Regions from separate parts of the Alicyclobacillus sp. TC genome, predicted to be linked through region 2. Evidence: a T-box and tRNA genes for the amino acid it is inferred to sense, from the RefSeq annotation. Region 2 holds a T-box; the other holds one or more tRNA genes.

Region 1 (16,209 bases), 730 kb from region 2:
AGTGCCGACGCTCTTCCAGATCCACGGTACGCCCCTCCCTCACTCTGGATTAATCTTATCTTACTCAAAGACAAGCTACAGGTAAATGAAAATGTAAAGTTTTCTGACTTCATCTACAAGATTTTTAGATCTGAGAGTGACGTAAGTGAGCAAGCACCTGCGTGAGACGTAAAACTGCCCAAAAACCTTGTTCGTAAGTCAGTCCACCTTGAAGATAGGCACGATACGGAGGACGCAAAGGAGCATCGGCAGAAAGTTCAATGGATGACCCTTGAATAAAAGTCCCGGCTGCCATCAAAACAGGCGTGTCATAACCAGCCATATCACCGAATTCTGGAACAGCAAAAGAATCTACTGGCGCGCTTGATTGGATGGCAGTCGCAAATGCCGCTACTTCTTGGCGCGAATGAAATTCAATTTCTAAGACAATATCCGCACGCGTCTCATGCGCTAAAGGAGAAACTCGATAACCAAGTTCATGCAAAGCATGACTTGCAAGTACAGATATTTTTAAAGCTTGACAGACAATATGAGGCGCAAGAAATAAACCTTGATACATAGAGCGCAAATAACCTTCTGTTGCTCCTAACTCCGCACCAATTCCGGGAGCATAGAGTGAAACCGCCGCGGCATCTACAATCGATTTCTTGCCCACAATATATCCGCCTGATGATACAAGTCCACCACCAGGATTTTTAATAAGCGATCCGGCAGCAAAATCTGCACCAACGGCTGTAACTTCCTCAACTTCAACAAATTCTCCATAACAATTATCTACACCTAACCACACGTCAGGTCGTAATGTTTTCACAAAAGAGAAAACGCCTGCGAGCTTGTCCAAAGAGAGCGCAGGCCGAGAACTGTAGCCACGGGATTTTTGAAACATGACCAGACGAGTGTTGGGTCGCAAAGCTTGAATGATTTGTTCTGTCTGCGGCATACCTGTACCATCAAGCTCGACAACACTACTCTCTATCCCCCACTCGCGCAAACTACCTGGAGATTCGCGTAAACCTACCACAGCTTGCAGGGTGTCGTAAGGCTGTCCAGTGGCAAACAAAACGTGATCGCCCGGACGACAAAGCGCAAAAAGAGAGGTAGAAAGCGCGTGCGTCCCAGAAACAAACTGTGGTCGAACCAATGCTGCCTCTGCAGCAAAGACACGCGCGAAGATACGTTCCAATTTTTCACGACCAGCATCGTCTATTCCGTATCCATTTGAACCTAACAGGTCACTTGTCGATACACGTTCTTCTGCAAAGGCGTCCATTACCCGTTTCTGTATATGAAGAGCATTTTGCTCTAGACGACGAAAAATTGGTTCTACTTCTAACTGCCTTGCTTGTAGCCATTGAAAATCGATGGAAGACATACAAATAGTTCTCCTTTATAGAAGATAACTGAGTCATCGAAAAATGAAGAATGACTGTAGTCGAGCGACCAATCAGCGGTATAGCACTGACCGACATTGTAACACAAAGCGCTTAACAGCATTTAAAAGCTGATGTGCCAATCCTCGAGACGATCTGTTGTCCACTCAGCAATAGCCGTCCAGAAAGAAAGAGCTACTAGAAAAGAAATGGTATATCGGCTTGATATCCAAAACGAAGAACCGAGTGCCAAAACACCGCCAAGCATCAGTAAGGGAATACCTAAACGGCGAGAAAGCGTGTCTTCTATGAGCCAATGGTCCTGGTGATATTGTAAAAGAGAGAGCATACACTCTAAAAATATCGCCATGACTATGCCCCAAACGGCCAACCATGTCCCAACAAATAGTAAGGAACACAACCACATAACGACGATCAAAGAAAATTTACTCAACAATTGACGCCTGGAAATCGGAAGGCTCAACGGAAAAAAACGCAATGCTGAAACTCCAAAAAACATTGCTAGCGCCACATGCGCTTGCCAAGCGCCGGCAATTAACAAACAAAGACCTGTAAATGGGAGCACATGCCGTCCGATTTTCGCGGCCAATGTACGTTCTCCACGTCCCAGCACTTGCTCGGCTTTGAATACATCATCCATCATCTGCAAACTCCAGATAACAAGCAGCAATGAAAGAGTTGGGCGCAAAAAATCAAGCCAGTCTCCAGACATGCTGTTTTACCTCATCAATCGCTTTGTCTTCTGTCCCCTGTAGAAACACTACTGGAATTTTTCCTAATGATTTACGAATATCGCGCTTCTTCCATTTAACTTTCAGTAGTTCGGTCTTCGTCATCACTATGAGATAAGCGCGTCGTGATTTTGCGTATTCATACAGTTCTAAATCGACACCTTCTAGTTGTAAATGAAGACCACTTGCTTCTTTCTCTGAATGATAGATTGACCGTTGTGGCCGCAAAGCCCTTGTTGCATCTATAACATGAATGATAATTTCAGCTTGAAGCAGCAAACGCAAAGTATGGGCCAACGACTCACGACGCACACCTTCTAGTTCCGGATCATCCACCAGTGATTGCGTATCTCGCAGAATCCAGCGTTTTTGCAGAAAGCCCTTTTTAAGCGTTAACTCCATCGGCTCCATTTGCTCAGATGCGTGTTCCTGCAACCATCTCTGCTGCTCGGAAGTTGCCCTTATTGGATATGGATGAGATACTCTACGACTCTCTGCCGTTTTAGCCAATGCCCTGCAGAGTGAAGTCTTTCCGGAACGAGCTTTTCCTACCACAACCACTTCTGAACATGGGCGATTCAAAAAACATCCTCCTCCCGGAAATCTTCGGCTCTTAAAGTCATTAATTCCTCTCTGGAAACACGAGATCGCTGAAACAATCGCGATGCCTGATGACGGATCGCTTTCTCTATCAAATTGCGCACAAAACGGGCGTTACTAAACTCTCGAGAAGCATCCAGAAGCGCTTGTTGAATTTTTCTTCGTAAAATAAATTCAGCATCCGGTGCTAGTTTGTATTGATGTTCTTGTGCTGTTTGCCTGGCAATCGCAATCAGAGAAGAGAGCGTGTAGTCCGGAAAATGCAAATGAATGGGAAAACGACTGGGTAAGCCAGGATTTGTACTCAAAAAATATTTCATCTCATTCTCATAACCAGCAATAATCGCTACAAATTGATTGCGATAATCTTCTATTCCCTTGACTAAACAATCAATCGCTTCCCGGCCAAAATCTTTGTTTCCACCACGTGCTAAAGAATACGCTTCATCAATAAAGAGCACTCCACCAAGCGCCCGCTGTATACTCTCCCTCGTTTTTTGCGCTGTGTGGCCTATATACTCGCCAACTAAATCGGCACGCTCTACCTCGACCAAATGACCCTTCTCAAGCAATCCGCAGTCTCGAAACATTTCAGCAATTAATCTTGCAACTGTGGTTTTTCCTGTCCCCGGGTTGCCTGAGAAGACCATATGCAAGACCAACGGATCGGTTTTAAGCCGAGCCAGCCGACGTTGTTCCTGAATATAAACATGGGCAAAGATTTGTCGGACCATCTCCTTAACTCCATCCAGACCAACAAGACTATCCATTCTAGAAATAATCTGCAGCAAGCGTTCCCTGGTCATATGCATAGTACTGTTTGCTTCATCAGTTCTGTATTTACCCGATAATCTAGATAGCGCTTCGCCAACTGCCATATTACTTTGTTCAAATTCATCAATGACTCTGTACTGCGTAGGGCGTACTTGATTCCATCTGTTTTTGGAGGGCACCCGTTGTCACCTCAAATCATCTTCAGCGCTGGTACTGAGGTAGCCTATGCTTCATTCGCGATTTGGGTGAATGCCTAGAAGACGAACTGAAGAAACAAAACAAAGAAAGAGGAAGGTGGATGGAGAAAGTTTTGAGACAAAATAAAACAGACTAAGTGTCAGCTCTGTCATCCTCTGGATAAGAGTTAACTCTTAGTCTGTTTGCTCGAACTCGATTCTGGCGGAGTGAGACGGATTCGAACCGTCGATACGGCTTATAACCGTATACTCGCTTAGCAGGCGAGCGCCTTCGACCTACTCGGCCATCACTCCATAAAAAACTTTGGTGGGCGTTGACGGGTTCGAACCGCCGACCCTCTGCTTGTAAGGCAGATGCTCTCCCAGCTGAGCTAAACGCCCATACATGTTTAGTTTCTGGAGCTCCCAACCAGATTCGAACTGGTGACCTCATCCTTACCATGGATGCGCTCTGCCGACTGAGCTATGGGAGCGAATGAATGGCTCCCCGAGTAGGATTCGAACCTACGACCCTCCGGTTAACAGCCGGATGCTCTACCGCTGAGCTATCGAGGAAAATGTGGTGGAGGTAGACGGATTCGAACCGACGACCCCCTGCTTGCAAGGCAGGTGCTCTCCCAGCTGAGCTATACCCCATGAATCACCATTCTACCACAAGGCAATTTTGATGTCAACCTGAGAATCAGGTGGTCGGAGCAGCGGGATTCGAACCCACGACCTCCTGCTCCCAAGGCAGGCGCGCTACCAAGCTGCGCTATGCTCCGATGGCGTGCCCGGAGAGATTCGAACTCCCGACCTCTTGATTCGTAGTCAAGCACTCTATCCAGCTGAGCTACGGGCACAACATCCTGGCTGGGGGAGAAGGGATCGAACCTTCGCATGACGGAGTCAAAGTCCGTTGCCTTACCGCTTGGCTATCCCCCATTATTTGGGGTGAGCGATGGGAATCGAACCCACGAATGCCGGAACCACAATCCGGTGCGTTAACCACTTCGCCACGCTCACCACTTTGGCAGGGGCGGCAGGATTCGAACCCACGACATGCGGTTTTGGAGACCGCCGTTCTACCAGCTGAACTACGCCCCTATTGACCGAGGTTTCGAGAGTTCGCCTCCTGCTTACTCGTCCATCCTCTGCCTGCTGATTGCCTTGCCTGGTGGAGGGGGAAGGATTCGAACCTTCGAAGCTTCCGCAACGGATTTACAGTCCGCCCCATTTGGCCACTTTGGTACCCCTCCGCTACTGGAGCCAGCGACAGGAATCGAACCTGCGACCTACTGATTACAAGTCAGTTGCTCTACCTACTGAGCTACGCTGGCGCCTCATCAGCGACAAGTCATAACTTATCACAGTTCCCAACCCTGTGTCAACTACATTTTCATGTTTTTTTGCATTCAATTGCGCATGAAAAATGTTCAAAAAATTGCTTATTATTTGACACAGGGTTGCCTACTCTAACGCGTTAATTTTCGTCGCTTGCAGAACTCTCTTCCGCGTTCATCAGATTCACGGCACGAAGCGGAATAAACGTGGAGACAGCATGTTTGTATATCATTTGCTGTTTCCCGTCAGCTTCCACAACAATGGTAAAATTATCGAACGCCTTAACATTTCCACGAATTTGAAACCCATTGACCAAATATACGATGACTGGTATTTTCTCTTTTCTAACTTGATTCAAAAAAGTATCCTGAATATTTACCGGCTGTTTGCTCACGCCGTTCACTCCCTGTTCATTTCGTTCAGGTGTAGCGGCGTCGCTTGACTGTATCCGACTACACGCATGCAAAAGTTTACTCGTCAGCATATTCTCTCTGAGGGAGAGTAATTCCTGCTAAAAACTGCTCAATCTTCTTCCGCGCTTGTACTACAACTTTATCTTGCGCATAATCATCCATTTCTATCCATATCGCTCGCGGATCTTGACGCAAAAAACTGATCTGCCTTTTTGCCAAACGACGGGTGTTTCGCTTAATGAGTACAACAGCTTCTTCTAAAGAAATTTCAGCACGCAGTGTACGTACCAATTCTCGATAGCCAATCGCTTGCATTGACTGTGCGTCTTCCGACACACCTGCCGCCAGCAAACGCCTCACTTCATCGAGCCAGCCACTCGCCATCATCTCGTCCACACGCTTATCAATTCGAGCGTACAGCCAATCACGCGCGCCATTAAGTACGAGCAGCAATACATCTGATCGATCACGATGCGGCTGCCATTGATAAGACTGAGACATGGGCCGTCCTGTCAATTGATAGACCTCCAACGCACGCACAACTCTCCGCACATCATTGATATGCAGACGAGCTGCTGTGAGCGGATCGACCTTATACAATTCCTGATAAAGAGCCTCACGGCCATGATTGGCAGCGTAATCTTCCCAATTCTGACGCAAGGAAGGACTGGATGGCACGGTCTGAAAAGAGAGTCCATCCAGCAATCCTCGCAAATAGAGGGTTGTTCCCCAACAACAAGTGGTAAATGTCTACGCTGCGCAATGTTGGCTATCGTTTTTTTTGCGTAGTTTACAAAATCTGCCACGCTAAACGATTCGTCCGGATCAACCAAGTCGATGCCGTAATGAACGACTCCCTGCATTTCTTCAGGAGTAACTTTACCCGTACCAATATCCATTTGTCGATAAATTTGCATCGAATCGGCTGACAAAATCTCCGCTTCCAACTGCTTGGCAAGTTCAATTGCCACAGAACTCTTTCCAACTGCTGTAGGACCTGCTAGACAGACAAAGGCCAATTTACGTCCCCTCTCTCTCCCAGATGCCGTAACGTACACGTCCACTTAACTTATCCGGTTGAATGGGCAATCGCCTCCAAATGGAATCATGAGCACGTGCCTTGATCACCACACGCTGCCTGGTCACCCGGCAAGCTTCAGCAAAGAGTATCTCGTCAAGTGGCTCCTTATACGCAAATGGGCGCAATGCAGCGATGCCAGGAGAGTTCATGATGGGTTCCTGGAACATAGGATCGATATAAATTACATCATATTGCTGATGACTACTCTGGCGCAAAAATTGCAGTGCGTCTTGATGCAGTAAATCAATCCTCGAAAGCCAAGTTGAAATTTGTTGCGGCAAATGCTCTAGACCCTCTGTCTGTGCGTGCTGAAGCATTCGATAAATGACAGGACTTTTCTCAAGAGCTGTGACTTTTCCCTGACGACCAACTGCATAGGATAAAACGACAGCATCGGATGCTAAGCCACAAGTTGCATCTAAAACCCAATCTGACGGGCGAATTTGTGCAGCCTGCAAAAGCCTGTCGGTACCTCCTTGAAGAAGTGTTTGCAATCTAAGGGTCGACATTCCGGGGTGATATTGCAGGCCATTTTCAGTTTGATCACGATGATAAAAAACGGGCCAATCCGCGGCTACAACAATCACTTCTGCCCCAGTATCCGAAAAGATTTTGGCTATGCTTCGTGAATCACGCGTTACCCATTTTGCGTCAAAAAACTTAGCCAATCGCTGCGCGTACTGAATAGCATGGCAGTTTTCCTCCTGCCGGACGGGTGTGACACACACCCATTTTTTATAACCATCAATCTCCAACTCAGACAATGCGGCGAAATCCTTTCTCCAAATCGTAACTATTTAACTCTAATAAAACAGGTCTGCCATGCGGACAATGAAAAGGATCGTCCAATTCTACCAATTCCTCACATAAAGCCAATATCTCTTCGTCAGATAACCGATGGTTGGCTTTAATCGCGGCTTTGCAAGCTTTTTGAACGATTTTCAGACGCAACTCTTCAACAAAGGCGCCTGACGGAGCCTGTTTGGCTATCTCTACCAAATCATCAAAAATCCGTTGCGTTAGCTGCAGAACATCAAGCCCCTCCCAGACGAGCGGTACCCCTCGAACACATACATCCAAACCACCAAATGGTTCGATATCGAGACCGAGTAAGGCGAACACTTCTTGATGCTGCATCCAAATACCGTGAGCCGAAGCTGACAGTGTAAAAGTAAGAGGAGTCAGCAAGGGCATTGTGTCTGCAGACAATTGCATTTGTTTCAAAAATTTTTCGTAAAGTATGCGTTCGTGAGCCGCATGCTGATCGATGATGTACAAACTTTCTCCATCTTCGGCAATTACATACATCCCTAAAGCTTGACCAATAGGACGCAATTGCCAATTTTTAACTCTCTCTCGCAAAGAAGAATCCTGTACTTCTTCGTCTTTGACTTCACTTGGCAACACAGATTCTGATGCCAGTACTGCTTCTGGTTGGACTGAAAATTCGTACGCTTGCGAAAGCGGATGAGAGAGTGTATTTTTTTTAGAGTTTGTCGACATGTCCATAGATTCTGCACGGAGACCCACAGACTGCTCACTGACCGATAATTTGGCTTCAGAGAACGTGGTTTGGTTTTTTTCGTTCTGCTCAAAAAAGGGTACCTGATAGGATGAAATTTTTTCTTGAACACAACTAGTTACAGGCCACTTGGGTACCAAATGCTTGTCCGAAAGCGCGTTCTCCACCATACGTGTAATCAGTTGACTGACGTCTCGTTCTTCGCTTAAGCGCACTTCACTTTTGTGGGGATGGATATTCACATCAGCCAAGATAGGATCCATGTCGACAAAAAGAGCGTAAATAGGATGTTTTCCCACCATCAAACGTGTTCCGTAGCCTGCTGCGACAGCTTGATGTAAAGACAAATTACGGATTGGGCGATGATTAAGAAAAAGATACGCGTGATTGCGATTACTTCTTGCTTGCTGAGGCAAACCGAGCCAGGCGGTAACTTGACAAGTAACTGAACTTTGACTGGCTTCTAACAATTGTGTAGCTTCCACAGGCCCTAAAAGTGCAGCGAGTACCGACCGTTGACCACCGCGACCGCTACTTTGAAAGACAACTCGTCCCTCGTGACTTAACAAAAAGGCAACATCTGGTCGAGAAAGTGCCGCTCTTTGCACAACATCAACAATGCGTGAAAATTCAGTTTGAACACTGCGCAGATATTTGAGTCGGACAGGCGTGTTGTAAAACAAATCTTCCACGACAATACGAGTGCCTGGCGGCGCTCCTACTGGTTTGGGTCCATCGGTAATGGAAGTCCCTTCAATGCGCAGAAAAATGCCATGTGTTTGATCGGATTGACGCGTCGTCAAACTGACTTTAGACACTGCAGCAATAGCAGCTAACGCTTCCCCACGAAATCCGAGCGTTTGAATACGCGTCAAATCCCGAGCATGAATAATTTTACTGGTAGCATGTCGCGAAAACGCCAGCACTGCATCCTGTTCGTCCATGCCCACGCCATCGTCTTCGACGCTCAAGCGTCGTATACCGCCTTCTTCGACCTCTATTTTGATACGCTTAGCTTTGGCATCAAGGGAGTTCTCAATTAATTCTTTTACACAAGAAGCTGGCCGTTCTACCACCTCTCCCGCAGCAATTTGATTGGCCAGAGCGTCGCTCATGACTTGGATGACACCCATGACATCACCTCCTTTGCACGAGCAGACCACTCTTCCAATTTCTGCAATGCCTGCAACGGCGTAATCTGCAAAACATCCAATTCAGCCAAAGCACGCAAAATTTCAGCAGCATAGTACGAATTTTGCGGCTCACTATGCATTTCAGCTTTAGTTTTCACACCGAAAGGAACATTTTCTTCAGAAGCTGCCAAGTGAAGTGTCGCCTCGCTAGCAAAACTAGAGAGATAAGACTGCGCTTTGGAGAGCACCCAATCTGGTATACCCGCTAATCGAGCCACGTGGATGCCATAACTGCGATCGGCAGCAGTCATAACCAATGTGTGCAAAAACTCGATATGATGCCCCGATTCCGCTACCGCCACAGAAGCATTCTGCACGCCAGGCAGTTGATGTGCATGTTGCGTCAACTCATGATAATGCGTTGCAAACAAAGTTAGCGGTTTATTCGTTGCCTGCAGAAAATCCATAACAGAAGCCGCCAAAGCCAAGCCATCCTGGGTCGATGTACCTCGTCCGATCTCGTCTAAAATAACCAGACTGCGCCCTGTGGCATGACGAAGAATATGTGCCAACTCCATCATTTCAACCATGAAAGTGCTCTGTCCGCTGTGGATATCATCAGCAGCACCAATTCGTGTGAAAATTTCGTCAAACTGACTGAGTCGCATCGATTGCGCTGGAACATACGAGCCCATATGAGCAAGCAATACCAGTAAAGCCACCTGACGCATATACGTACTTTTACCGCCCATATTTGGACCTGTAATTAGCATAAAATTATGATCTGAACTTAATCTTGTATCATTGGGTATAAAGCGTAAATCCGGAATCGCTTCAATGACTGGATGCCTGCCAGCGACGATTTCTAAACAGGCTTCCTGTGTCCATTCTGGGCACGTATAGCCGTATAAAGCTGCAACTTCAGCCAAAGATGCATAGACGTCAAGTTCAGCCAACACTTCAGAAACCAATTGTAACTCGTGTCTCTTTTCAACCAATTGCCTACAAAGATCGGCAAACAACTCCGCTTCTCGATGAGCAGCCTCCTCAGCCGCTTGAAGGATGGCACTTTCGCGTTCTTTAAGTTCTGCCACTGTGTATCGCTCGGCAGCGGCAAGTGTTTGCCGACGTTCATATTCTGGAGGTATTTGATTCACCTGTGTCTTCGAAACCTCGATAAAATATCCAAATACTCGATTATAGCCTACCTTCAACGTCCGAATACCTGTTCTTTCCCGCTCTCTCTGCTCAAATTGAGCCAACCATTGCTTGCCGTTACGTGATAGATCGCGATACTCGTCCAGCTTGGCATCTACTCCTTCACGAAAAATTGGACCAGCATCCAATTGAACGGGAGGAGTTTCAACCATTTGATGAACAATCAACGAAGAGAGATGAGTCACATCAGGTAACTGATGGAGCAGTTGTTGTAATCTCTGCACGGGAAGATTGGCAATTTCTCGTATAGCAGGAACCTTCTGCAAAGCTAGGCCAAGCTTAAGCACATCGCGCGGAGTCGCTTTTTGAAACATAATCCTGCCAAGCAATCGCTCCATATCAGAGACATTTGACAAAGTTTGCTGCAGGGCACTGCGAGCAATCACATCTGACAAGAAGATAGAAATCGCTTCCTGACGTTCTAGGATCGGTTCACGTCTGGCCAGCGGACGTTCCATCCAGCGACGCAAAAGACGCGCACCCATCGCTGTTTGCGTACGGTTCAAATGATGATAGAGCGAACCTTTCTTTTCTTTCGTGCGTTCTGTCTGAAACAACTCCAAATGTGTGACAGCTGCAGGATTCATTTTTAAAATTTCTTCCTGTCCAAGCAGAATAGGTTGCTTTATATGCAAGGTAGTTTGCCGCTGAGTTTCTTGTACGTATTGCAGCAAAAGCGAGAGTGCTGCCCATCCAACCGTCAGAGACTCAAGTTGAGCAGGAAACGTTTCAAAAGCAGACATCTGACTCAGTGAATGACGCCAATCTTGAACCGATTGTTTGCGAAGAGAAAGAAACGTCACTGGCAGGGGGCCAAGTTTTTCTAATTTCTCTTCCCAAAAAGGAGAACTTGTGGAGGATTCAGCCAATAAAAGTTCGACAGGCCGGTGCAAACTCAGCCAGTTGAACACCTCATCCTCGTCACCCGTCTCTCCCATCCATAAATCGCCGGCAAGCATGTCCATCAACGCAACCGCATAGAGAGATGCTTCTTGTTCTATCGCGTCAGTGGCATGGATACAAACGGCAAGCAAGCGCTGTTCGCCATCATCATCTAGTATGGCAGTGCCTGGTGTAATCACGCGCACAATTTCACGTTTGACAATACCCTTTACAGATTTAGGATCTTCCATTTGCTCGCAAATGGCTACTTTATACCCTTCCTGTACCAATTTGGCTAAATACTGATCGACCGCATGATAGGGAACACCACACATCGGGATACGTTCTTGCTCTCCGCCATCTCTCCCAGTTAAAGTAATATCTAAAACTCGACTGGCTGTCTTGGCATCTTCAAAAAACAATTCATAAAAATCGCCTAAGCGAAACATCAACAGCGCATCTGAAACTTGTTGCTTAATTTCCAAATACTGCTTCATCATTGGTGTCAATTTTAGATTCACCTACCCCTGTATGGGATCTTCATATAGAGATGGTAGCTTTCAACACAAACAAATCGAATATGTTCTTACGACAAAAAACCGTCTGCCCAAGGAAGACGGTTACTGGCATCATTGGAGGCTCAACTTCACAATCCGAGAAATGACATGTCAATTCGGCGTTCATCCGTGATGTCCGCCACATGAACATCCCTGTCCATCCGGACCTTGTCCGCATCCTTGGCGAGGACCTGGTTCAACTGGCAAAACTGCTCCAAGACGCTGCAAAAGACGAGTCATCACTTCCTGAAGAAGATTGTTTAGTTCATCATGGGCTTCACGATATTGATAAGCAACAGGTATTCCCGCCAGTTCTGCTTCGATTTCTTGCATTCTTGTGCGCGCGATGGAAGTGCGTTCATGTACCTCACCATAGTGGCTTTCGAGCACCAATAATTGGTTGGTCTGTTTCTTCAATTCCTCAAATAATTCCTGCGCGCGCTCATGACGTGACATTTTTTCTCGTGCTTCCCAAAAACGTTCTGCTACATCCGACGTAAAAATGAGCCGCACAATAGCATCCGCTTTTGATTGCCAGAGTGGAGTGGGTGGAGATTCAAGAAGATTAACATTCATGCGCTTTCCTCTCCCCTATGGCTGACAATTTCTCCTTTTAGCAACCAGGTTTGTGGCTCAGTAACACGCACCTTGACATGTTGCCCGACTAATGCAGACGTGCCAGCAAACAGAACGAGCTGGTTTTTGCGCGTTCTCCCTGCTAATACATCTGGATTGGTCTTGCTTGGTCCTTCGACCAACACATCCAGTTCTTGTCCTACATATTGCTCTTGTTTTTCACGACTAATGCTGTATTGCATATCGTTCAATCGCTTCAAGCGCGCTTTTTTCTCCGCCAGTGTCACCGTATCTTCAAAGGTGGCTGCCGGAGTATTTTCACGTGCTGAATAAATAAACGTAAAAGCGTTATCAAATCGCACTTCCTCAACCAGCTTCAATGTATCTTGAAATTCTTCTTCCGTCTCACCCGGAAATCCCACAATGATATCCGTGGTCAAAGACACACCAGGAATCTTATCGCGAATGCGCTGTACCAAGTGCAAGTAAGCTTCTCTCGTATGCGAACGGTTCATGCGTTTAAGAATGCGATTGTTACCAGACTGTACAGGCAAATGAATATGCTCAACCACATGCTCAGATTCTGCAATGGCATCGATTAATTCTTGAGTAAAATTCCACGGATTCGATGTTGTAAAGCGAATGCGGTCAATCCCCTCCAAGCTATTGACTTGTCGCAATAGCTGGGCAAACGTCATATTCCCCAAATCAACACCATAGTCGTTTACGTTTTGACCCAGTAATGTAATATCTCTGTACCCATCGGCAATTAAATTGCGAATCTCATCCAGAATATCCTCTGGCAAACGGCTCCGTTCAGCTCCTCGAGTATATGGAACAATACAATACGTACAAAACTTATTACATCCATATTGAATATTCACCCAAGCACGAGTTCCCTGCGCGCGCACTTTAGGTAAGTTTTCCATAGTTTGCGGAGCATAGTCCCAAACTTCCAATACAGTTTCCTGCGATTGTCTAGCCTCAGTTAACAATTGTGGTAAACGATGAAGATTGTGCGTTCCAAAAACGAGATCGACCCAAGGAAATTTGTCTTGAACGAGTTTTTGAACTCCCTTTTCTTGTGCCATGCAGCCGCACAAACCCAAAACCAACTCAGGATTGCGCTGTTTAAGTGGGCGCAAACGGCCAATCTCGCCAAAAACTTTGTCTTCTGCATTCTCACGTACAGCGCATGTGTTGAATAAGATAAAGTCTGCCGATTCAACATCTGAAGCTGGTTCATAACCCATGGTCTGAAGCATTCCAGCCATGACTTCTGTATCATGTTCATTCATCTGACAACCGTACGTACGAATCAAGTATCGATAGGGTTGTCCAGAAACCTTTTGACCCACTTGATATTGCTCGGTTAATTTTGCTATATCAAAAGGTGCGCGTTCTGCAGCAGGACTGCGATGCGTCCCAAAAACGAGACCGCGCCCCTCTTCCATGGCGTGTTTCTTTAATCGCCCTTCGCGCAACTGGTGAATTAGATTTTCCAATTCAATCCCCCCTTGCCTCTTTTATTGCCAAACTCTTGTCTTTTGGATTGCGCTATACGGCGTAATCATACCACAACTCACTGAGAACACATACGGGATTCAAACCAATGAGAGATTTCCCTGTATAGTAATATTTGCATAGCCTGACACGCAAATTTGCAAGACGCTTCCTTCATAAAAAGATTGAGTGGCAATTTGACTAGGACGACCGATTTCGTATCCTTGTTCCAACCAATACGTTTTGCCTATATCTGCTCGTCCCTCACTGACCAGCAATCCAAGTAGAGCCCCAGATGCAGTGCCAGTAGCGGGATCTTCAGGAACCCCTACAGCAGGTGAGAAGTCTCGACAGTGAAAATGGTGCTTGTCCTCAATGGTCTTGCTGCAATAAACGTGCAGCGAAGCCACTCTTAACGCACGGCATATTTGAGCAATTTGATGCAAATTGGGCTGCATATGTGCCATATCACCCAAATTGCTCACTGGTACAAATAAATCCCATAGTCCAGTGGAACACATAGCAAGCGGCCATTCCGTAGAAAGCTTGTCCACTGACAGACCCAAAGCCTGAGCTAGTTCATCGCGCAAACTGTCATCCACAGCTTTTATCTGCGGTGACAACTGTGCCATTTCCGCACGATATCGACCGTCTTCATTGTATAAAGAGACTGACAACACACCTACTTGCGTCTCAATTTTACATCTTCCTTCGCGCAGGATATCCTCAGACAATCTCCCTTGCTCTGCAAGAGCCACCATGCTGCCAATCGTTGCATGACCACACAAATCGACTTCCTGCGTGGGCGTAAAATATCGCAGACGCAAATCTGCTTGTGAATTTGACGCAGTCGTGATAAAAACCGTCTCGGAGGCGTTGATTTCTCGAGCAATCTTTTGCATATCTTCTTCTGTCAGACCATTAGCCAAAGGAACTACACCAGCCGGATTACCGGAAAAAGGCTGGCGAGTGAACGCATCCACAAGCCAAATTTCCAAATGATATCCCCCGCTCGTTAAACGTTGTATATGCCCATGTATGTCTGTCAGACATTCATTTTCTATCAGACATTTCATCCACCTTAGACAGTTCTCGTAAATATTCTAACACGCCTTCCAAAGAACGAGTGCGAATATCCGGTTCGTCAAACTTCATCGGTTTAGCATTCGCTTCAAATATCCAGCTCGATCCCGATGATGTCACTCCGACATCCATGGACATTTCCCCACAAGCGTGATCGAAAAAACTATCTATCGCTTTAGCGGTACGTTCAACACTTTTATCCATTCGTTCTTCAATCTCTTTCCAATGGGAACCAAAATGGGCACGCAAGACATCACGAGCTGAAGCGATGGAACCGCCATTCGGCACATGAGTCGTAATAGCTCCCTGGCCGCTGACTCGTACACCTTTTCCAACAACATGCCATAAACCCAATCTTTTTTGCAACAGAATTCGAAAATCACATGGGCGGCCCTGCCAATCAATCCGTGGAATAGACTCCTGGATGATATAAGAAACAGGTAACCTCATTCTCTGCACAAGCCGCCAAGCGTCTTCAAGATGCCGTGCTGTCGCAGATTCGCTTCGATTATTCTTAAGGACCGTCACAAGCCAACCTGTGTTTTGTCGATCGACACGTATAATTCCATGACCAACACTGCCGCCTGATGGCTTTACATATAAAGAGCCATATTCCTGCAACATGCTGGTAAAGTCACTTTTCGTCAAATGCAATGCCGTATGTGGCAATAGATGAGCTAGACCTGCCTTTTGAAGAATGGCATGAATCTCTCTCTTATTAAAGTAGCGGGGATTAAACATCGGTATCGCACGTTGTTCAATCGCCCTGCGAGCTGCAAGCGCAGATAGCTCCTGTTCATGACGACGAGTTGGAATACGATTGTATATGGCCAGTGGAGCTGGCATGGGCAGTCTAACCCATTTCATATACCCGAGTCGAACATAACCATGCCAAGAGCCCCCTTCCTGTAGGGGTACATCGCCAACAGGAAGCACGTACATCAATTCTTTGCGCGCTCTTGCAGCTCGGATCAAATCACGAAAATCTGTGCGAATGCCTGCAAAACCATCTGCTCCATTCCCTGCAAGAATGGCATATATTGGACTGGTTCGCCATTCAGAACGATTTTCCGCAAGCAAAACAGGAGCTCGGTAGACCACATTTGTAAGTGATTGGACAGGGCGCAAAGGGATACGTCTGTCTCCCACTTTGACTATTTTCCCATGATACATTTTGGGCAATCGAGGAATTTGAATCTCCATTTCAACCGTACTACCCAATCGA
Region 2 (16,209 bases):
ATTTTCCTCATTGTCTGTGGTGCCTGTTTTTCCGGCTATATTAATATGTGGGTAAGTTTGATGAATATGCCATCCAGTTCCCCGCTTCACTACATCTTCAAGCATAGAAGTGACAATAAACGCTGTGGAGGGACGGAAAACTCGACGTGATACAGGTTTCGCTTGATATAGCAGATGTCCATTGGCATCCGTGATTTTTTCTATGAGATAAGCTTGCCGCCAAATCCCTTGATTGGCGAGCGCGGTGTAGGCGTCCGTCAGTTGTGTGACAGAAAGACCATGTGTCATACCGCCAATGGCGCTGGCTAGTTGCACATCCTTTTCCACCAAGCTGGAGCCACCAGTCAAAGTCTGCGCGCCAATAGGTAGACCTAGACGCTCAAGATAGGCAAAACCTAATTGTGGAGAGATTTTTTGCAATGTTTCGACGGCAGGTACATTGAACGAATGAATCAGCGCTTCGCGAACAGAGACGTCGCCACGAAATTTTCCATCATCATCTTTTGGAGCAAATAAAGGTTTTTTGGAAAAGATCGTAGGTCGGTCAGAAAGAATGCTGGCTGCTGTAAGCTGACCACAATCGATAGCTGGCGCATAATCAAGAATTGGCTTGATGGCCGATCCCGGTTGACGGGCCAAGTTTGCATGGTCAATTTGATCGTCACGGTAGTCGCGTCCTCCACTCATAGCCAGGATGCCTCCAGAATGGTTGTCAATCAGCGTCATACCGGCTTCCAGTAAATCGTATTGTTGTGGATGTACAGGATTTGGCAAATTACAATTGGATAAACTCGGGTTATTTGCAAGAATGTCTTCTAAACGATTTTGCAGATGTGCATCCACCGTAGTATAAATTCGTAATCCAGAGAATGGCAGTGCGTTGATGGCGGATTCTCTATTGGCATATAAACCGTGATCGACCAATAACTGAGCGACAAGTGGCTGAATGTCATCGAGCATTAAGTAAGGGTGATTGCCAAACAGAGGCATGTTGGGGTGCTTCAATTCTTTTAAAATCGGCTCATTCAGCGCCTGTTGATATTCTGCTTTGGAAAGTGTGCCGCAACGGTACATTTCCCCTAGAATCCAATGACAGCGAGTCAAAGTGGCGTGCGGATGTTGAATTGGATGAAACTCGCTTGGATTGTTCGGGATTGTTGCCAAAAAGGCTGCTTCTGCAGGTGTCAAGTTTTGCAAGGATTTACCTAACATAATGTGTGCAGCTGCCTTGACACCATAAATTTGTTTACCATCATACTTGCCGAAATACACATGGTTTAAGTAATCAATTAAAATTTCTTGTTTGCTAAGAAAATGATTGGCTTCTATGGCCAGAACCGCTTCTTCTAATTTGCGCTCTAGTGTGCGTTGTTGCTCTGGAAAATAGACTAGTTTAATGGTTTGTTGGGTAATCGTACTTGCTCCGCTGACAATATGATGCCATACGACGTCTTGATAACAGGCGCGCAATAGTGAAAGCGGTGCAATCCCTGGATTTTTAAAAAAAGTTTTATCTTCAGCGTCTACATACGCTTGCACCAGTAAGGGCGACACTTCTTGAAGAGAATGAATGCTTTCAAAATCTTCGCTGCGGGCAAAATTGCCAAGCCATTTTCCGTTTCTGTCGTATACTTCTGTAATGTGTGGCTGTGATGCCAGGCGATTGACATCAAGCGTTGGCAAATGGTGGGCTGCTACATAGCTGTAACCGCCAGCTGCGCCAATCAGAAAGAGAGCGGTACTGACACAGACACCTGCTACAATTGAACTGACAAAGCGCATTCCTTTTTGCCAGCGAACCACTTTGGAACGGCGTTTTTGGCGATGCTTGTATCTCTTTGTCATGACCGCAGGTCTCCTCTCTTTCTATACATCATGCATCAAACTATGGACAGTTATGAGAGCCATTGACAGCAGATTGGCTTCTGTTATAGATTGAATCAAAATCATTGTTTCATGCTGTTGACGCAGAATCAGTAGGCAGGAAGAATAAAAAGGTCCAGAGAGTCGGCGGTTGCTGCGAGCCGAACCTGCTTCCAGGCTGAACTTACAACTGCTGAGGTTGTGTTTGCACTTTTGCAAAGACACGGATGGGTCCGTTATCGCCTGGAGTGGCTGAAGTGTTTTGAATGGATTCTTCAGCAATTCAGGTGGTACCGCGGGGAATAACACCTCGTCCTGTAGTAGGATGAGGTGTTTTTTATGATTCCTGGGAGGTATAACTTCCCATTTTATTTGATGGAGGTCGATCTCGATATGACGGCTGCGCATGTGCCGGTTGAAATTGAAAAAGAAGTGGAAAGACAGTTTGCCATGATTGCTCAAGGTACGGCGGAAATCGTTCCCGAAACAGAATTGAAAGACAAGTTGCGCAAATGTCTGATGGAGAACCGTCCTTTGCGTTTGAAATTGGGAATGGATCCTACAGCTCCTGATATTCATCTTGGTCATGCCGTTGTTTTGCAAAAAATACGGCAAATGCAGGAATTCGGCCATCAAGTTCATTTGGTGATTGGTGACTTTACTGGCCAAGTGGGCGACCCTACAGGAAAGTCGGAAACACGCACACAACTGAGCAGAGAACAAGTTCAAGAAAACGCCAAAACTTATGTCACTCAGGTTTTTAAAATTCTCGATCCGAAACGGACAGAGATTGTCTACAATTCAAGCTGGCTTTCAGCGCTGACATTTGCGGATGTGGTTCGCTTGGCTTCCTACGTGACGGTGGCACGCATGTTGGAACGGGACGATTTTCATAAACGTTATGTAGAAAATAGACCTATTCACATTCATGAGTTTTTTTACCCGCTCATGCAGGCTTATGACTCAGTTGCATTACAAACCGATATTGAATTTGGCGGTACGGACCAAAAATTCAACCTTCTCATGGGGCGCACCTTGCAGAAAGAGTTTCAACAGGACATGCAAGTTGTTTTGATGATGCCGCTTCTCGAAGGGTTGGACGGCGTGCACAAAATGTCCAAAAGTCTCGGCAATTATGTAGGTGTTAATGAAGATTTACACACCATGTTCGGCAAATTAATGTCGATTCCAGATGAATTGTTGCCAAAGTATTACCTTCTGCTTCTCACTCCAAATCAAACGGAATATGAGAACTGGCTCCAAAGTTTAAAAAATGGCACTCTTCATCCCCGTGATGCCAAAATGCAAGTGGCTGCTGAACTAGTAAGACGTTTTCACGGTGACGACGCAGTACAAAAAGCGATTGAACATTGGCAACAGGTGTTTCAAAAGCGAGAACTGCCATCCGATATTCCAGACGTATCCGTGTCTGAATCTCTGATCTGGGTGGTGAAAGCTCTGACAGAATTAGGGCTTGCCAAGAGCAATGGAGAGGCTCGCCGGCTGATTGAGGGCGGTGCGGTTCGTTGGAATGGAGAAAAAATTGACAATGTAGACGCTGAGTTGAATTTTTCTGATGGGGATATTTTGCAAGTGGGCAAGCGGCAATTTGTGCGCATTCGCCTGTCCTAGTTTTATTTTTCGATGCATACAAGAAGCATGGGGGGTGCGCATCCATGCTGCGTCGAAAATTTCACGCGCGCCGCTCTGCCCGCTCTTCCTCCGTGGAAGTGCAGGCAGGCGCAAAATTTTTTTTGCGGCTCAGATTACCGATGGTTATCCTTTTATTTACTGCTGCACTAGTATCTATGATGTTTTCTGCAGAACGACGTCTTCAACCCGTCATGGTTAGCCTGGCTGCTACAGAGGCGCGTCATGTTGCTTCAGAGGCGTTGACACAGGCACTCGATACTGAACTGCTCAAAATTTCAGATGCTGATGAACTTGTCAGTCTCTCTCCAGCGCCGGGACAGAGTAATTTAACAGTTGCTCGGTTCCATCTGCACGCTCTCACAGAAATTCAAGCAGATGCTACTCAAAGAGCTAAACAGCTAATCAATCAGGTTAATCACACTACAATCTCTGTACCGATTGGCCAAGCCATTGGTGGACCGCTTTTCTCTTTGGCTCGCATGAGCGTACCTGTACACCTTATTTTACTTGGAAATGTTCATTCCACTTTGTATATCGATTCAAGTAATACAGGACTTAACCAAGCCGTCCATGTTTTAAAATTGCGTTTAGTAGCAGATGTCAACGTGATCGCTCCATTTGTCTCTTTGCCTCTTAGTGTACAGTCCGACGCACCTCTGGCTGTCATTGTTATGTCAGGTCCGGTTCCTGGGGCTTACGCTGCTGGCGGGTGGAACAATTATAGCCATTCAAACGGACAAAGTTCGACAAAATTTTCCGCTCCCCGATAGGAAAACTCATGCTGGAAGTCGAATTCATCTCTGTCATTTTGACTAGGGTATAGGAGATGGGGGCGAAGTTCAGTTGAGTTTGGAACCACAATTACAAAATTCAGAGCTGCCCAATCGCAGTTCGTCACCACTACACAAAGTACGAGATTGGTACAGGAAAAAAGTTCCTTTTTTATCCATTCAAATTAAAATTGGTGGAACATTTGGCATCATTTTACTGAGTATTATCGTGATTGGCGTGGTCAGTACGGTGCAATTGTTAAACATGCGCAGTCAAATACAGACGGTAGCCACAAAAGATGTAGAAATCTTGCAGGACGGGCACCGACTACAGGAAGATCTGCTATCTATGGATTCAACCATGCACAGCTATCTTATGACGAATAACCAAAATCTATTGAACAATGGCTTTTACGATAAATCGGGCGATTTTATAAACACTTACCATGTACTCGAAAACTTGCTGGCCGATAATCCAAAGAGCCTTGCAGAACTTGAGAATGCCAAAGCTCAATTTGTCAATTATTCTACCGAAGCGAATGAATTGGTAACGTATATGATGGACGATGAAGGGAAACAAGCATTGCAGTTGGTTGCAGAGGGCAAAGGCACACAAAGATTAGCCAATGCTTCTGACTCCATCAATGAATTTTTAAATACGGTGCAAACTTCCGCCAATCGTTCTGCTTTACACCTCAAACAAACTGTCAATGTTACTTTTGTAGTATTGGGAGTCCTTATTTTATTCACTATTCTCATTGGCCTTATTTTTGGAATTCCTGCAACGTTTCAAACTCCCCGCAATATTAGACGAGTTACGCGAATTCTCGATCAAATTGCCAGTGCAGATGGGGATTTGCGCCGACGTATTGAAGGGGTGCACAGCCGTGATGAGATTGAAAAATTAGCTGAAGCCACCAATCGGGTGTTAGCCTCGGTTGCTGATTTAGTGCGCAAAGTTGTGCAGACAGCCAATACGTTGGCGTCCAATGCACAAGATTTGACAGCTTCCACGGATGAGACAGCCCATGCTGTCAATGAAATTGCTGAAACGGCTGGCGAATTTGCACTTTTAAGTGAAAAGGCCGTTCTCTCCTTGAGTGACATGAAAGAAGGAATGGCACGCGTGGAGGAACAGGGGAACGCTACTGCTAGCCGTGTACAGCACGTGCTTCAAGCTGTGGATGAAGTGGTGAAAGCGACGGAACAGGGAGAGGCAGCTGTCGTACAAGCAGAAAGTACCATGCAAACTGTCGCTGAAATTGCTGCTAAAACCAATGAGGAAGTTTCTCGCTTGGCTTCATCATCAAAAGAGATTAACCGTATTCTGGATACCATCCGTGACTTGGCTGATCAGACAAACCTTCTTGCGCTCAATGCTGCGATTGAGGCTGCACGTGCTGGTGAAGCAGGACGCGGCTTTGCGGTTGTTGCTCAAGAAGTGCGCGCATTAGCGGAACAAAGTCGCTCTGCGACCTTGGAAATCGACGAGATTGTTCGGCAAAACGCCGAACTCACTGAACGGGTTACCGAAGTGATGCAAGAAGGTGTAGTTTCTGTTGAGGCCGGTAAGGCAGCAAGCGTGCAAACCAAATCTGTACTGAATGGTATTTTGCAGGCTGTGAAACAAGTGGTTCCCACAACAGACAGTATCGCAGAAAGTGTAGAAAAAACCCGTGCAGTTGTACAAAGTTGTCTGAGTGTCATTCAAACTTTAAATGCTTATATGGAACAAGTGGCTGCCGGTTCACAAGCTAACGCCGCTAGTACAGAAGAAAGTTTGGCAACGGTTGAAGAAATATCCGCAGCCTCACACGAATTATCTCATTTAGCCCAGGAACTGCAATCCTTAGTGGGTACTTTCAAAGTCTAAATTTCCTTTCATTCTTCTCTGACATTCGACTGGGCGCCTGCATATACTGCCGCAGACCGTGCGCGGAAAGTCTGACTTTCGCGCAGAGGAGGGAATCGGTAGTGAAAAAATATGTTGTGCGCCCAGGAGACAGTCTTTACAGTATCGCCAAGAAAACTGGCGTACGAATTCCACTCATCCTAGCAGCCAATCCAGAAATAACATCTCCAGCCAAACTTATTCCTGGCATGACACTCAGTATCCCGGAACTTGGTAAATCATCTGCCGGTGGGCAGAAAAAAAGTAAAACCAGTAAAGCAACCGTGAAAGTGCCCAGTTATTTTGGGTTTGTTTGGCCGCATGTGGTGCAAGAAGGTGAAAACGTAGAATCGCTTTCTGAACTCTACAACGTTTCAGTTTTAGAACTTTGTCATTTAAACGGAATGAGCCCAAGCGATACACTGGATCCCGGACGTGTGGTCTACATTCCCAGTGCTGCACCTCCCAAGAACATGATGAAAGATAAAACGGTGATGCCAACCGGATCGGAAGAAAATATAAACGACTGGGAAGGCCCCCACACACATACAGGAGGATTGCGCAAAGATATAGGCAGTCCAGCGGCTGCTGAAAGCAGTTATGATTTGTCTTCTTGGTCTGATATTTTGACAGATACGCGGGGCAATCAGAAACAGTAGCCTTCAACAATGATTTGCCTGCATCCGGCAAGACTCCTGTGGGTGGATTAGATGATGAGGGATGGTCAGATACCATTACCTATGACAAGGGTTGACTACACATGGCTCTGCTAGCAGAGGGTGCTATTCGTGAAATCGCATCCTATTACAGGCTCAATGTTATTGCCAGTATAGAAAGACGAACTGTGACAGGTTTGATTACCGCAGATGGGCAGAACTATGTCTGGAAATTTGCAGAGGAGAAAGACAGTGAGAAACGTTTAGCAGCGTTGTCGAAAGTCTCTCAACTTTTGCAGGAAAAAGGTATACGTTTTGCTGTAGCTTTGCCTAATCAGAATCATGTATATTTAACCAGACTTCACACCATTCCATCTCTCGGCTATTTGCAACCTTGGTTACCTGGACGGCATTTGAATCTTGGTTTGCCGAATGAACGAATGGCGGCTATCCATGCGCTGGCCCAGCTTCATCAAATTCCAGTCCAGCGCATGGACGCCTCTGTTCTTTCTCACCATACGCCATTGCAGCAGAGAATATTTCTCAAGGCAAGAGCACTCTCCGGTGTCTGGAAGGATGCTTGCGAACGCTGTCCGCCACTTGAACCTTTCTCGGTTGGTGTGCTGAAGCAGGTTGCCCAGGTGCTGGAAGAGCCGGCTCCGTTTTATCGTCAGCTTGTAGAATTTCGCCAGCTATCCTTCTGCCACCGCGATTTAGCTCCCCATAATCTTCTTTTTGGACCAGCGCAGGAGGTACAGTTGATTGATTTTGACCAGTCAGGTTTGGACGATCCGCTTTATGACGTGGCTCAAATAGCTAACCACAGTTTATTTCTTGGGAATCTTCAAGCTGGCGATTGGCGGAAGATGATGGATGCTTATGTGGAGGCTGCGCATTTGTCGCCTTTGCGAGAACGACTTCTTTGGCGGATTTTGGCTTGGCCGGATATTCTGGCTCGGTCTCTTGTGGAATGGGCGAAACGAGGCTATCCGGCTGACGATTGGGCGCGTGTGCATTACGCACTCAAATGTGAATCAAAAAGGCGTCAACTTCTATACAGTGACAGTCCTTATCCGATTCGCATGTAGTTCTCAGCTTGCATTCGTCAGGTGCCTAGGTATACTAAGCCTAGGATTAAGCAGACGAAAGCAGGTCTGTATAGGACAGTAATAGATAGGAGAGTTGCGATCGTGGATCGCCTACAAGTGGTTCTTGCCCAGTTGAGTCCAAGACTGGGCGACTTTGAATGGAATCTGGACAAGCATCATGAGTGGATTAGGGAAGCTCGGGCGCGTGGGGCGCAGTTAATTATTTTTCCTGAATTAGGATTGACAGGTTATCAAGTGCAGGATATGACACTGGACATTGCCAGACCTCTCGTTCATCCGCAAATACAATCTTTAATAGAGGCTAGCCGCGAAATCGATATTGTCTTTTCTTTTGTTGAAGAAACATCACACCATTTGTTCCATGTCAGTGCTGTTTACGCATCTGAAGGAAAAGTACGAGCTGTTCACCGCAAAGTATACCTACCCACTTATGGGATGTTTGATGAGCGAAGGTATTTTGCGCCAGGAACACGTTTTCAAACATTTTCTGGTACGCCTGCTGGGTCTGCTGGAATGCTTCTCTGTGAGGATGCCTGGCATGTCACCAGTCCATATTTGTTGGCTTTAGGCGGTGCAAATTTCATGATTGTTACAGCTTCTTCTCCAGCTCGTGATGTGACAGACGCTCATTATTTTGGCTCACAACGTTTTTGGCGTGAACTTTTACGAGTATATGCACAAACGTATGGCTGTCCTATCGCTTTTGTGAATCGAGTAGGTGTGGAAGATGGTATTTCCTTTTTTGGGGGCAGCGGTGCAGTCAGTCCTGAGGGTGATTGGCTGTTTACTGCTCCTACGGTGGAAGAGGGAATGTTCTCAATTCAACTCGATTTGCGATCGGTACGGCGAGCTCGCTTCAGTACGCCTATCTTACGAGATGAAAGACCCTTGTTGGTTCAGCGCGAGCTGGAGAGAATTTTGCGTCAACGAGAAGAAACTCAGTGTGATTGGGCGCCAAACAGTCAGCCAGAGGGGGAGCGAACATGAAACCTGAAGTTGCCAATCGACTGCGTCTGAATGAGGATTTAACACTGGCGCTGCTAGAACGATTTATTCGAGATGAAGTCGATAAGTCAGGGTTTCAACGAGTGGTCTTTGGTCTCTCTGGCGGCATCGATTCGGCGTTGGTTGCTTATCTTGCAGTTCGCGCGCTTGGTCGTGATCGGACGCATGCCGTTTTAATGCCTTATGAGACGAGTAGCCCAGCCTCTTTGACGGATGCGTTTGCGGTTGTCCATGATTTACAAATGCCGCATACGGTCGTTCCTATTACAGCGCCAGTAGACGCTTATTTTGCTCAGGTTGATGCTCTGCTTGGCAGTCCAGCGACACCGCTCAGGAAAGGCAACCGTATGGCGCGCGAGCGCATGTGTACACTCTTTGACTTTTCAGCCCATTTAGCTGCACTTGTTCTTGGGACAAGTAACAAGACAGAGTTGCTGCTTGGCTATGGCACTCAATTTGGCGATATGGCTTCAGCGCTGAATCCCATTGGTGATTTATACAAGTGTCAGGTGCGTCAACTATCCAACGCTGTTGGTGTGCCACGGTCGATTTTAGAGAAAGCGCCAAGCGCTGATTTGTGGGAAAATCAGACAGATGAACAGGAACTTGGATTTACATACGATGACGCTGATGAAGTACTTTATTACTTGGTAGATGAACGGTATTCATTGGACGAGACCGTGGCGCTCGGCTATTCGGAGGCTCTTGTTTCGCGGGTGATTCAACGGGTAAGGCGCAATCAGTACAAGCGCAAACCACCTGTGATTGCCAAAATATCGCCGCGTACGGTTGGTATTGACTTCCGATATTTGCGAGATTGGGGGAATTGAAAGATGTCAGGCCACTCTAAATGGCATAACATACAGCGTCGCAAAGGCAGGCAAGATGCCATTCGGGGGCAGTTGTTTACGAAACTGTCCAAGGATATTTATCATGCAGCTAAAGAAGGCGGCGGCAATCCGGATACCAATTTTCGTTTAAAAGTGGCAATTGAAAGAGCGAAACGAGAAAATTTGCCAGCAGACAGCATTGCTCGTACAATTGCTAAAGCTACCGGATCGTTGCAAGGAGCACATTATGAGGAAGTACTCTACGAAGGATATGGTCCAGGCGGAGTAGCCATCTTACTGGATATTGTCACAGACAATCGCAATCGAACAGCAGCGGATATTCGTCATATCTTTAAAAAACGAGGCGGCAATCTTGGTGAAAGCGGAAGTGTTGCCTGGATGTTCCGGCGGATTGGCCGTATCACGCTCAAAAAAGATACGCTTTCTTTGAATGTTGACGAACTGATGCTTCAGGCTTTGGATGCTGGTGCAGACGATTTACGTGAAGATGAAGATGAATGGGAAATTGTCACTTCACCTGAAAACTTTACAAGTGTTCGAGATCATCTGGAAAAACAGGGCTTGACTTTAGAAGATGCAGAATATACTTACGAAGCGGTAACACCCATGGAAGTTGATCCAAGTCTGACAGAAGAAGTGCTCGATTTATTGGAGTCATTAGAAGCGCACGATGATGTGCAGAGTGTCTATACTAACGCTGAACTATAAAATACAGAGTCTTATCGGCGGTTTTGCATAAGAACTGCCTTCCTTGGCATGATAAGAGTGACTTGGAGAACAGTTTTTATGGCAAATGAGGTGATTTTCATGCATTGGCGTTTATCTATCGCTGCTGTCTTTGCGCTGCTTTTTTGCACCACAGAAGTCATGTCTACAGTGCAGTGTAAAGCTGCAACTCATATATCTCAGAATGATTTTCAGCAAGTGAAAGAAAAATCGGGTCATTCAGCAACACGCGCTAAGCGTTTGGCTCTTTATTGGACAGTGGACGATCGCGGTCAACAGACGTTGCAAATGGCTTCGATGGGCGATGGAAGTGTCAGTGCTTTTGCAAACAATGCTTCCGATTGGAAGTTTAATCCATTGCTTTGCGGCTTTTTTGGCGTACCAGTTTTTGAGCGTCATTTGCAGGCATCTGGTACAGCAGAGTCAGAATCCGTTTAATGACTGTTTTTGTCAAGTAGGAAAACGTGTGTACTATGGCGAACCTCTTTTATGGACACGAGTCTGTCTCGTTCACAGTCTCGCGATTTATAAAGGAGGCTTTTCTTTTGTCATCCTTGCGCGTTATGGGGATAGACCCTGGACTTGCTCGTATGGGGTATGGCATCCTTGATTCTTATGGAAATCAGCTACGCGCAGTCGTTTTTGGCTGTTTGGAAACACCAGCCAATACTCCTTTGGCAAAGCGTTTATCCATTTTGTTTCATGGTTTGCAAACGTTATTGGAGCAATATCAACCTCAGGTCATGGCGGTAGAAGAATTGTTTTTTAACCGCAATACCACTACAGCATTTACAGTGGGTCAAGCTAGAGGTGTAGCGATTTTGGCCGGTTATGAGCATCAGGTTCAACTAGCAGAGTACACGCCTATGCAAGTGAAACTTGCCGTCACTGGATATGGCCGCGCGGATAAAGTCCAAGTGCAGACGATGGTTAAAACTTTACTCAGTCTCCCAACCGTCCCTAAACCAGACGATACAGCAGATGCTCTTGCTGTTGCTATAACGCATGCTCATATGGCACCCTTTGTGGCGCAGGAAGAACGGATTCGTCGCGCGCTTTCTGGAGGTACAACGCCATGATTGTGTTTTTGCGCGGCAATGTTTTTGCTATTCATGAAAATGCGGTCGATCTCGATGTCAATGGAGTAGGTTATCGCGTCTTTGTGGCCGAACGTGTTCTTCATGCGCTCAGTCTGCATAAATCGGCTTTTCTTTATACTTATCAACATTTGCGTGAAGATACACAGGAATTGTATGGATTTTTACAGGATGAGGAACGCGGTTTATTTCTGAAGCTATTGGCCATATCTGGTGTTGGTCCCAAAAGCGCTTTGGCCATGGTGGGCAGTACGGATGCAGAGACATTCATCCGTTGGATTGAGTCGGAAGATGTTGATACCTTGTGCCGTTTACCGGGGATTGGGAAAAAAACAGCTTCTCGATTGATTCTGGAGTTGAAGGGAAAATTGGTCGTTCCCATCAGTCCGTCAGCCAATGTGTCGACTCCAACAACTATTTCTTTACCTGCCATGGATAAAGAAGTAGTGGAGGCACTCATTTCTTTGGGATACAGTGAGAGAGAGAGTCTCGATGCCCTAGCCAGTGCTAGGGCAGAATTGCCTGACGCCTCTGTAGAGACATTGCTCAAAGCAGCACTCCAAAAATCTTTTCGTGCTTAACATCAAGAAGTTGAGCGTTTCGATATAGTTATGCAAGACTCTAGCAGTTTTAAGAAGAGGGGGACACAGGTGTGGAACATCGAGTGGTTTCAAGTGAATGGGCCCCAGAAGACCCTGCGCTTGACAGTGTTCGCCCGCGGTTTTTGGAAGATTATATTGGTCAGGATGGCGTTAAAGAAAATTTGCGCATTTTCATTCAAGCTGCCAAAGATAGAGGAGAATCGCTCGATCACGTATTGCTGTATGGCCCTCCAGGTTTGGGTAAGACTTCTTTATCAATGATTATTGCGAATGAGCTTGGCGTCAATATTCGCATTACATCAGGCCCAGCTATAGAACGTCCAGCGGATTTGGCTGCTCTCTTGACCAATTTACAAACAGGTGACGTTCTTTTTATTGACGAAATTCACCGTCTTTCACGTTCGGTTGAAGAAGTACTTTATCCGGCTATGGAAGATTTTTCGCTGGATATTATGATTGGCAAAGGGCCGAGTGCACGCAGCGTTCGACTGGATTTACCTCCTTTTACGCTGGTTGGTGCAACGACCAGGGCAGGTTTGCTTTCTTCACCTTTACGTGATCGGTTCGGAGTGATACTCCATCTTGATTATTATTCGATAGATGATTTAGCTCAGATTGTCACTCGTACCAGCCGAATTTTACGCCTTGTAGTGGACGATGAAGCAGCTAGAGAAATCGCCAGGCGTTCACGCGGTACGCCGCGTATCGCCAATCGTATTTTGAAACGGGTTCGGGATATCGCTCAAGTACAAAAGGCGTCTGTGGTGACCGAAGATATTGCTCGACAAGCGTTGAGTCAGTTGCAGGTAGACAGACTTGGTCTGGATCAGACAGATGTTCGCTTGTTAAAAACCATCATTGAAAAATTTTCCGGCGGTCCCGTAGGACTGGATACACTTGCTGCTGCTATAGGAGAGGAAGCTGGAACAATAGAAGAAGTTTATGAACCATTTCTTTTGCAGCAAGCACTTATTCAGCGGACACCGCGGGGGCGCATAGTAACACCTTTGGCTTATCAGCACTTTGGATATCCATTGCCAAGCAGTGCATCAGAACGTTCCATAGAAGAATTACCGCTATAATTGACAGACGCCAACCCCTGAAAACGTCTGGACATGAGCGAATCTTATGAGCAGAGAGGTGGAACGTGTGGGCCTATTGCCAACGCGGCGTCGGAAAGCAGCCGATACGCGTGACCTGACCACATTGCTCCACGCTGCCAAGGCAGGAGATACAGAGGCGCGTGAGCGAATGCTTCATGAGTACACTCCGTATATCCTGAAAATTGCTTCCCAGGCAGCGCATCGGTACATCGACCGCCAGACGGATGATGAGTTTAGTATTGCCTTGTCTGCTTTTAACGAAGCTATCGACAGTTACGATCCTGAACGCAGCAATGGTTTTTTGGCGTTGGCTGAAACCATTATTAAACGCCGTCTGATTGATGAGCATCGCAGACAGCAACGTTCCGTGCAAGGAAATCCATGGAGTGATTTTGAAGTTTCTGATGAAGAAAACAATGTCATGAACTATGTGGAAATCCGATCCTCCTTGGAAGACTACGCAAAGGAACAGGAAGCAGCAGCGCGTTCGTACGAAATTGAAGAATACGAGCGTGAACTGCAGGTGTTTAAGTTATCTTTTTCTGCTTTGATAAAAGTTTGTCCCAAACATGAAGATGCTCGGCAAAATGCTATTGCGGTAGCTAAAATGATTGTTCGTGATGATCATTTGCTTTCCTATGTACGGCAAAAGAAATCCTTGCCTATGAAAGAGCTCGAGCAGTTGACAACTGTCTCGCGGAAAACGCTTGAACGACAGCGTAAATATATCTTGGCTGTTGTACTCTTGTTGGCTGGAGATTATCCATACTTGCAATCCTATGTAGCAGGGGTATCGGATGGCGACTGAAGGAGGTGTGGCCAGTGAAGGTTGAAAAAGTAAGAGGAGTGGTGTTGAAAAAAAGACGCCGCTCAGCCTTGGTGCTTACACAAAATGGTCAATTTGCACGCGTTTCGCTTCAAAAGGAAATGCGACTCGGGCAAGAAGTATATGCTGAATTATTACCTCGCTTCCCACTCCTTCAAATTTGGTCTGAGTGGTTCACTGGCACTCGGTCACTCTATCCGAAAAAGGTTTTGTTGATTGGCCTTGCTGCATTGCTTGTTCTTGGTGTAGGTGTCGGTCGCGTGGTCTATCGGCTGAGTCCTTACGCTCAAGCGGAAGCGTACGTTGCCCTTGGGGCAGCTCCTAACTTGATTTTGACTGTGGACAATACGGGTCATGTAAGGTCTTGGCAGGTTGTGGGTAATACAACCTATCCTTGGCTTTCCAAAATACAATTGAACGGACGTTCTATAGATACAGTTTTGCCTGAAATTATGCAGTATGCCGTGGTGTCTGCACCCAATACGCCCTATCGTCAATGCGATGTAATGGTAGTCACAACAGCTCCTGTAGGAAAAAACCACAATATACATTATATCACAGAACGAACCATGCACGATTTGCAAAAGGAAACCAAAATAGATGGCAAACCATTGCTTATCATGAATTTGCCAATGACCACAAGTTCTTGGCAGCAAGCTATACAAGCTAAAGTATCGCCTGTACAATTGGCTGTGGTGATGGCCCTTACAGAAATTCGTCAAAAACAGCCTAATATTCCCGGTTCCTTAGATCTTTTGGCGAAAATGTCCAGTCATAGTTCTGGAGTAGACGTCAAAGTTACGCAAGCACTTTTACATCCTAGTCCACAGATTCTTCAAGCAGCGATAAAAAAATTGGAGAAGGGCTATTCGGTAAAGAAAATGTTGCCTATGCCGATCCATGTTCCGGCTCTGAATCCTGAGGATCAACCTCGACCGCCTCATTCTTTGCCTTTGAATGCAAATCCCAGGCAACAAAGTAACAACATTCATCCTGAGATTGCAGGTCTTCATCATGCGCAACAGCATCTTGTACCTTCGCTTCCGGAAAAAAACGACAGTCATCAACACCGTCCCGCTATCCTTCCGTCTGCAAAAGGTCTCCCTGCCATGCACATACCGTCGCAGATAAAAAAAATACCTAAAAAAGTGATTCAATTGCCTGCCCATGCGCTTCACGCATTGCATCAATTGCCCCGTTGGATACACCATTCATTGAGAATTCCTCAGGGACAAATTCAAAAGATCGTAGCTCCGATCCAAAAGTGGTTGCCCTGATCATATCTACTTGAACATTCGCTTGTCTTGTTTTGACCCAATTCTGGACAACCTTTATAATCGTTAAAGATGTAGCGCTATAAAGGCAAGATGGTCCGGAAATGAGGTTTTTACATGCGAGTGGACGAATTTGATTACCAACTTCCTTCTCATTTGATTGCTCAACATCCTATTGAAAATCGTTCAGAAAGCCGTCTCATGGTGGTTGATCCCGTCACGAAGACGTGGCAACATCGGCGTTTTGCACAGATTGTCGAGGAGTTGCAGTCGGGAGATGTCCTGGTTGTTAATGATTCCCGAGTTTTACCGGCTCGTCTGGTGGGTGAAAAATGCGATACGGGTGGGCGCTTTGAACTGCTCCTCTTGCAGCCTACGGGTGAAGATACATACACAGCTTTAGCCCGGCCAGCCAAACGTTTGCGCCAAGGGTCTACATTGCAGTTTTATCCAAAAGGTGATCTGTCTCAACCGCTGGTTGGCGAAGCCGAAGTTTTGAAGGAATTGCCGGACGGGGTTAGAGAAATACGATTTACTCAGATGAGTTCTTCTGATACGTTGCATGCTTATATTGAAAAAATTGGCGTCATGCCGTTGCCTCCCTATATACGGGCACCACTGAAAGATGAAGAACGGTATCAAACAGTTTATGCGCGTGTGACAGGCTCAGTAGCTGCTCCAACTGCGGGGTTGCATTTTACCCAAGAACTGTTGGAAGAGTTACGCAGTCAGGGTGTTTTGATTGCTCCGGTTACTCTACATGTAGGATTAGGTACTTTCCGT

The links. A T-box is a leader RNA that pairs with one kind of tRNA and senses whether it is charged. The one in region 2 lies ahead of tyrS (tyrosine--tRNA ligase), so its partner is inferred to be a tRNA-Tyr.
Region 1: it has a tRNA-Tyr gene. The T-box ahead of tyrS (tyrosine--tRNA ligase) is inferred to sense a tRNA for this amino acid. The anticodon was not compared.

What each region holds. Positions count from the first base shown of each region.
Region 1 is NZ_CP044434.1:1,658,743-1,674,951, forward strand. It holds gene FY534_RS08190 (MerR family transcriptional regulator) at 1-25, opposite strand, end outside; gene FY534_RS08195 (methionine gamma-lyase family protein) at 125-1,372, opposite strand; gene FY534_RS08200 (hypothetical protein) at 1,495-2,103, opposite strand; gene FY534_RS08205 (GTPase domain-containing protein) at 2,084-2,704, opposite strand; gene FY534_RS08210 (AAA family ATPase) at 2,701-3,675, opposite strand; tRNA gene FY534_RS08215 (tRNA-Ser) at 3,894-3,987, opposite strand; tRNA gene FY534_RS08220 (tRNA-Val) at 3,999-4,074, opposite strand; tRNA gene FY534_RS08225 (tRNA-Thr) at 4,091-4,166, opposite strand; tRNA gene FY534_RS08230 (tRNA-Asn) at 4,174-4,248, opposite strand; tRNA gene FY534_RS08235 (tRNA-Pro) at 4,381-4,457, opposite strand; tRNA gene FY534_RS08240 (tRNA-Arg) at 4,459-4,535, opposite strand; tRNA gene FY534_RS08245 (tRNA-Gln) at 4,543-4,617, opposite strand; tRNA gene FY534_RS08250 (tRNA-His) at 4,623-4,698, opposite strand; tRNA gene FY534_RS08255 (tRNA-Trp) at 4,704-4,779, opposite strand; tRNA gene FY534_RS08260 (tRNA-Tyr) at 4,848-4,931, opposite strand; tRNA gene FY534_RS08265 (tRNA-Thr) at 4,937-5,012, opposite strand; gene hfq (RNA chaperone Hfq) at 5,156-5,410, opposite strand; partial or broken gene miaA (tRNA (adenosine(37)-N6)-dimethylallyltransferase MiaA) at 5,487-6,493, opposite strand; gene FY534_RS08280 (class I SAM-dependent methyltransferase) at 6,450-7,274, opposite strand; gene mutL (DNA mismatch repair endonuclease MutL) at 7,267-9,165, opposite strand; gene mutS (DNA mismatch repair protein MutS) at 9,144-11,765, opposite strand; gene FY534_RS08295 (YlbF/YmcA family competence regulator) at 11,946-12,398, opposite strand; gene miaB (tRNA (N6-isopentenyl adenosine(37)-C2)-methylthiotransferase MiaB) at 12,395-13,903, opposite strand; gene FY534_RS08305 (PhzF family phenazine biosynthesis protein) at 14,003-14,899, opposite strand; gene FY534_RS08310 (YheC/YheD family endospore coat-associated protein) at 14,955-16,209, opposite strand, start outside.
Region 2 is NZ_CP044434.1:930,492-946,700, forward strand. It holds gene FY534_RS04460 (transglycosylase domain-containing protein) at 1-1,845, opposite strand, end outside; T-box leader at 1,954-2,184, shown strand; gene tyrS (tyrosine--tRNA ligase) at 2,257-3,495, shown strand; gene FY534_RS04470 (sporulation protein YunB) at 3,540-4,286, shown strand; gene FY534_RS04475 (methyl-accepting chemotaxis protein) at 4,360-6,159, shown strand; gene FY534_RS04480 (LysM peptidoglycan-binding domain-containing protein) at 6,261-6,836, shown strand; gene FY534_RS04485 (aminoglycoside phosphotransferase family protein) at 6,938-7,921, shown strand; gene FY534_RS04490 (nitrilase-related carbon-nitrogen hydrolase) at 8,024-8,929, shown strand; gene FY534_RS04495 (NAD+ synthase) at 8,926-9,777, shown strand; gene FY534_RS04500 (YebC/PmpR family DNA-binding transcriptional regulator) at 9,781-10,506, shown strand; gene FY534_RS04505 (hypothetical protein) at 10,585-10,962, shown strand; gene ruvC (crossover junction endodeoxyribonuclease RuvC) at 11,079-11,603, shown strand; gene ruvA (Holliday junction branch migration protein RuvA) at 11,600-12,202, shown strand; gene ruvB (Holliday junction branch migration DNA helicase RuvB) at 12,274-13,305, shown strand; gene sigI (RNA polymerase sigma-I factor) at 13,352-14,134, shown strand; gene FY534_RS04530 (anti-sigma factor domain-containing protein) at 14,149-15,429, shown strand; gene queA (tRNA preQ1(34) S-adenosylmethionine ribosyltransferase-isomerase QueA) at 15,544-16,209, shown strand, end outside.